DNA from 2 places in the Priestia veravalensis genome. Region 2 is predicted to be linked to the other one. Evidence: riboswitches for the same ligand, from Rfam matches in the RefSeq annotation. Region 2 holds a riboswitch; the other holds the start of a gene.

Region 1 (3,425 bases), on a different contig from region 2:
GTAATAACAATCTTTGTTTTATATTTCGTTTCATCTGTTAAAAACGATTTTACTTTTTCTTTTATGTTCGGTAGCTCTAAGCTAATGAATACTAAAGCAACTAAATAAATCAGAAATTCTAGCAGGAAGCCTGGAACGGTTGCAGCAAAGCTAATAATTAACTCAACGGTTCCTTTTAATAGTGTATCCAATGAATTAATGGTGCTTTCGATTGCGTTTTCAATGGATGAAATGACTTCTGTAGGAAGAGCGTTTGAATAATACTTCCACTTAATAATGTTAGGATAAATTGTTGTTTCATAAAGCTCTTTTACAAAAGAAGGCGTAACTTTTGAGAGAGCCACTACTTGCGTTACAATTGTACGAATAATAAAGAAACCAATTAATGTTATGGATACAACATATAATAAAAACGCTACTAATACAGCATAGATTCGACTAAACTTCAAAGAATGCTGCAACTTTTGAATAAGACCTTCTAGAACAATTGCTGTTAATAATGCAAAGACAATTGGTAAGCTATAAGGAATTAAAAAACAAGCTGCAATAATCGATACAATAATTGCTATGCGCTTCTTCCACATATGTAAATGCCTCCCACGCTTTCTTCCTAAATTCACTCACATGCCACATACTAGAGCACGCTCAGCTTGTTTATTTAAAAACATATCTGTTGTTACCTACTATAATTATAGGTTTAATTTCTTTATTAATAAAGAACTAATCAAAAAATTATCAAAAAAGCTACTTACCTGTTCATAAAAATAGAACCGGTAAGTAGCCTTATGCATTAAGCATTGTTACGAGATTAGAAGATACATTAGCTAGCTACTTTTGCCTCTCTCGACTGTTTCATCACTTCATTAGCTTTTATAGGATTGTACTTGCCTTCAGACTTAGACATAACAATTCCTGCAATTGTGTTACCCATTAAGTTTACAACTGTACGAGCCATATCCATAATTCGGTCCACACCGGCAATGAATGCAAGACCTTCGGCTGGAATTCCAATCGTACCCAACGTTGCTAATAATACAACAAATGATGTTCCTGGAACGGCTGCCATCCCTTTTGAAGTAATCATAAGCACTAGGATTAGCGTTAGCTGTTCGACAATGGTTAAGTCAATTCCATAAACCTGTGCCAAGAAAATAGCGGCAATTGCTTGATACAGCACAGATCCATCTAAGTTAAACGTATAACCAATTGGGATAACAAACGATACAATAGCTTTTGGACATCCCATTTTTTCTAATTTGCCCATAATACGCGGTAATACCGTTTCTGAACTTGATGTGCTATATGCTAACAGCAATTCATCTTTTAAATAACGCATTAATGTAAAGATATTTACACCAGCCCATTTCGCAACCGCTCCTAAAACCACAATTAAGAAGAACAGTAAACCAGCGTAAACTAGAATAACAAGTTTCGCTAGAGACATTAATGATTCTAAACCAAACTTAGAAACAGTTACACCAATGAGAGCAAAGACCCCGATAGGAGCAACTTTCATCATCATGTTAACAACATGGAACATCGCATGAGAAACGCCGTCAAAAAATTGTAAAACAGGCTTTCCACGATCCCCAATAGCTGCTACACCTAATCCAAATAACACGGAGAAAAAGATGATGGCTAACATGTCACCTTCCACTAATGATTGGAAGAAGTTCGTTGGAACAATATGAAGGAACGTTTCTGCAACGGATTTCTCACTTTGTTCTTCACTTGTCTCTACGTACTGGTTAATATCAGTCTTTTGTGCAGATTCAATGTCCACTCCTACACCTGGTTGGAAAGCATTAGCCAATAAAACACCTATAATGATTGCAAACGTTGTGATGACTTCAAAGTAAATGATAGTCTTAGCACCTAATCGGCCTACTTGCTTGCCGTTACCAGCGCCCGCAATACCAACAATTAAGCTTGAGATAACAATTGGAATAACAATCATTTTAATCAGGCGTAAGAATAAGTCGCCCAGAGGCTGTAAATACGTTGCTACTCTTGGATCATTAAACCAAATAACACCAACTAGAATACCTAAAATTAAACCAACAAAAATTTGTGTTGCCATGCCAAACCGCAATTTTTTCATATGTGCTCTCCTCTCTGTTGTAAAGCGATTTTATTTTTTCTGAAAATTAAAAAAAGACCATTCTAAAAGAAAGAATGGTCGACAAAAAGACAATGTTCTTTCTCTCAATAAGCAGACGAGGTTAACTGTCGGATTCGGGTTTGAGAGTACCCTACTTTCACTCAGGAAAGATTCACCCCAAGGCATATGATATACCAAATTTGTGGTTCCCCCGCTCTAATGTAGACTAAGCTTCTTATTAAATTATTTTTCTGAAATATTATACAGAATTAATATTTTATTCAATAAGAATAATTTATCTGTTTTTCGAAAGCTTGTCAATTTATTTTTATGACTCAAAACTTTTTAACTATATAAATGCCAAAATATAAAACAGCCTTGGCTCTAAATGTAACCAAGGCTGTTTTAGCATTCTTAAAAGAATACAAGATAAATAGCAACTGCTAATACAATACGATAAATAGCAAAAGGTACCAATTTTATTCGATTAATTAATTTTAAGAAAAAGCGAATGGAAACAAGCGCTACAATGAAAGCACTAATAAAACCAGCAATGAAAAAAGGCAATGCATCAATTGTGAAATACTGCCAATTTTTGATTAATGATAACCCACTAGCTCCTGCCATGATAGGAACAGCCATAATAAAAGTAAAGTCAGAAGCTGCTCGGTGGCTCATACCCAAAAGTACCCCACCTGAAATCGTAGCACCAGAGCGTGAAAACCCTGGCCATAGAGCGATACATTGAAATAATCCAACACCAATTGCTTGACGATAAGTCATTTGATCTACCGTTTCTGTTTTTGGAATTCTTGAAGCAAAGCGGTCTGCAATAATCATTAAAATTGCTCCTGCAATTAAGCTGACTAACACCGTGTTCAACGAGAACAAATGCTTGTCAATAAAATCTTCAAATAAGAATCCTAATACAGCTGCCGGAAGCAAACCAACGATAACTTGAGAAAGTTTTAATCGATTTGTTACCTGTTCATATTTCTCATTTTTACGATTTAACCCTAATAGATTAATAAAACGATTTCTAAACAAAACAACAACGGCTAGGATCGAGCCTAATTGAATGACAATCTTAAATGTATTAGCAACCTCTGGTGAAAATAGCTCTTTTGAATTCAGCCATAAATCATCTACAATAATCATGTGTCCGGTCGATGATACAGGCGCAAATTCAGTTAGACCTTCTACAATTCCTAAAATAATCGCAACAATAATTTCCCACATTTTTACTCTACCTTTCAAGATTACATAATTTTTTCATCTTCATAGCAAACGTGAATATTCGCTTTTTATCATAATTGTTTGCTGA
Region 2 (3,425 bases):
CTATGCCATATGGACACTGTTTTTGCTAAATAAAAAGGATTGTTTTCACTAAAACAGAAAAAGGCTCACTCCTTACGTTTAAACGTAAAGAGTGAGCCTTTTTATCGTATCAGAAATCCTTTGTTTGTCATTCTCCAGTCATCCCCTACTGGTTAATGCATTACATTAAGCTCCTGCTTTTTCAGCTCTTCTTGCTTCAGACTCGGCAACAATTACTGCACACGCAGCATCCCCTGTAATGTTAACCGATGTACGAATCATATCAAGCAAGCGGTCAATACCGATGATTAATGCGATACCTTCTACTGGTAAGCCAACTGCTGAAAGTACCATCGCTAACATGATAAGTCCAACACCTGGAACACCCGCTGTTCCAATACTTGCAAGAACTGCTGTTACAACAACTGTAATTAGTGCACTGAATGATAAATCTACTCCGTACACCTGAGCGATGAAAACAGTTGCTACCCCTTGCATAATTGCTGTTCCATCCATGTTAATTGTTGCACCTAATGGCTGAACAAAACTACTGATGGATTCCGGTACACGAAGATTTTTCTGAGCTACGTTCATTGCAATTGGCAACGTCGCATTACTGCTTGATGTACTAAAACCAACAGTCATAGCTGGTGCAAAGCCTTTAAAGAACTCAATTGGGTTGCGCTTTGCTAACAGCGCTATAGATCCACCGTACGTTAAGATAGCGTGAACAAATAGCGCAAGCACAACTACTGACATGTAAAGCCCCATTGCTTTAATCGCTCCCCATCCTTGGCTACCAACCGCAGTTGCGATTAAACCAAACGTACCGTATGGAGCAAACTTCATCACTAAGTTTACAAGGTACATCATAAGCTCATTACCTTGATCGATAATGTTATATAGTCCTTTTGCTTTATTACCTAACATCGTAATTCCAAATCCAATAAAGATTGAGAATACGATAATTTGAAGCATGTTTCCTTCAGTCATTGCTAGAACTGGGTTAGTAGGAATCATGTTTAGTAATGTTTCACCTACAGGAGGTGCTTCTTGTGCTTCAAAGGAAGCATTTGCTGTGTCGAATGTTCCAACTGTGCCTGGCTTAATAATAAATGCTAAGATAATAGCAATTGTAATAGCAATTGTTGTCGTAATTAAAAAGTAACCAATTGTTTTACCGCCGATGCGGCCAAGTTTCTTCGGATCTCCCAAACCTGCAACGCCAAGTACAATTGAGAAAAAGACAATCGGTACAACAAGCATCTTAATAAGATTTAAAAAGATTTGCCCAAGCGGCGTAAATAAATATTTATCTAGTGTTGTAAACGTCCCTGGTGAAAACGTATTTAACAAGACACCTACAACAGCACCAATAATTAGTGCAATGATAATCTTTGTTGATAGTTTCATTGATGGACCCCCTCATATAAACAAATTATATTATTAATTTAATAACTACCAAGATTAACAAGTTGAATATTCCAAAAAGAATAACTACTTTTAATTTATATTATTTTTGAAATTTTCAGAATAGAACGAGCTCCAGCTGCTTTTTTTTAAAATCATCGAAAAAAGTGTACAAAAAAAACCATGAGAGCCCTCTCTGGTTTTCAAACCTTCCATGTACTCTCCCACAAAATGCTGACGAGGTTAGCTGTCGGATTCGGGTATGTGAGTTACCCTACTTAACTATTAAGTTAAGATTCACCCCTAGTGCTTGTCTGCACAAATTTGGGTCCCCCGCTTTCTTTCAATCTGAAATTAAGCAACTGTTATTTTGATGTAATAGTTTTAAACTGCAATAACTTACTTCTTTATTAAAATTCATTTCCTATCACTTTGTCAAGATAATATACAAAAAAAATTCAAAACACTGTCGTTTTTTTTATTTTCATGTCACATTTTATCACATTTTATGTATATTTTATATTCGTATTTATGTTCGTTATAAACTAAACTACTCTTTACCAAATGACATTCCAACTTAAAATAGCACCTCATACCAATAACAACTAACAATTTGTATAGTAATACTAAACACATAAAGAAGAAATCCATTTTATAACATTTAAAACAAAATAATTAATATTCATTAAATGTTATTTTTATACAATAATTGTAAGCATTATCATTTTTATATTCATATTTTATACTGGTTTAATGTATATATGTAAATGTTTTTTTCTGAATTTCACCATAATTAAGTTTAGCTAATTTAAACTTTACTTTTTTGGCGAGCAATTTCATAAATTACATTTTTTTCTAAAATCCATTTCAATCTCCCCTTTCTTTTTGATAAACTATAAAGAACAATATATTGATTTTTATCTATAGAGGAGAGTCCTAACCATGTTTACCGTCTTAATTGTAGAAGATGATCAAAAAATTGCTTCTTTATTAAAAGAACATCTTGAAAAATATAATTTACTCGTACATATCGTTACGTCATTTACAGATGTACTTGATGATTTTCAAAAGCACCACCCTAACCTTGTCTTATTGGATGTGAATTTACCAAAATATGATGGCTTTTATTGGTGCAGACAAATCCGTACTCTTTCCACTTGCCCTATCATTTTCATCTCAGCACGCGATGGAAAAATGGACCAAGTGATGGCGTTAGAAAGTGGAGCAGATGATTATTTAACCAAGCCTTTTGACTACGACGTCGCGATTGCCAAGGTAAATAGCCAACTACGACGCGCATACGGGTCCTATGCACCTACTAACCAGGAGCGAATTGTAGAGCACGCCGGCTTAACTTTATATCCTGAAAGGTTACTATTACGCTACCAAAGCAAAGAAGTTGAGCTTAGCCAAACAGAAAGCAAGCTCATTGAAACATTGTTAGATAAAGCAGAAAGAGTTGTTAGCAGAGATCGATTACTCGAAAAAATTTGGGACGACCAGCTTTTTGTTGATGATAATACTCTAAATGTCTACATGACGCGTACGCGTAAAAAACTAGGGGATGTTGGTATCGAAAAAGCGATTGAAACAATTAGAGGTACAGGCTATATGCTGCGGATTCAAGAGGAAAATAAAGCATGAAGCTGTTTTTTAAAGAACATCTTCCTCTTACATTTTTTTATCTTATCCAATTGGGTTTAGTATGTACGATTTTTGCGTTAGATGGTTTTCGAGACATTTTTACTGTTCTTTATGCTATTTTAATCAGCACCGTTATCTACATCACTTATTTATGCTATCGCTACTATACAAACAAAACATTTTATAAACACCTGTCAAATCCCTTACATAAGTCAGAAGACAGCATATTGTCTGAAGAGGAGTCTCCGCTTTCAGAAGCGTTAAAAGAACTGCTGGAGAGTCAATTTCGAAGCTTTCATAATGAAATGTATCACTATCAAAATAAGCTTAATCAACATATTACATTTATGAATCAGTGGGTTCATCAAATGAAAACTCCTGTATCTGTTATT

Evidence for each region. Region 2 has a riboswitch for cyclic di-AMP ahead of AS180_RS04945 (dicarboxylate/amino acid:cation symporter). Riboswitches for the same ligand answer to the same signal wherever they lie in the genome.
Region 1: it holds a riboswitch for cyclic di-AMP, as region 2 does, so the genes downstream of both, AS180_RS06165 (cation:dicarboxylate symporter family transporter) here and AS180_RS04945 (dicarboxylate/amino acid:cation symporter) in region 2, are expected to answer to the same signal.

Annotation. Positions count from the first base shown of each region.
Region 1 is NZ_KQ758635.1:23,989-27,413, reverse strand. It holds gene ytvI (sporulation integral membrane protein YtvI) at 1-584, opposite strand, end outside; gene AS180_RS06165 (cation:dicarboxylate symporter family transporter) at 821-2,101, opposite strand; cyclic di-AMP (ydaO/yuaA leader) riboswitch at 2,198-2,344, opposite strand; gene AS180_RS06160 (undecaprenyl-diphosphate phosphatase) at 2,516-3,340, opposite strand.
Region 2 is NZ_KQ758632.1:69,741-73,165, reverse strand. It holds gene AS180_RS04945 (dicarboxylate/amino acid:cation symporter) at 166-1,392, opposite strand; cyclic di-AMP (ydaO/yuaA leader) riboswitch at 1,606-1,760, opposite strand; gene AS180_RS04940 (response regulator transcription factor) at 2,332-3,033, shown strand; gene AS180_RS04935 (sensor histidine kinase) at 3,030-3,425, shown strand, end outside.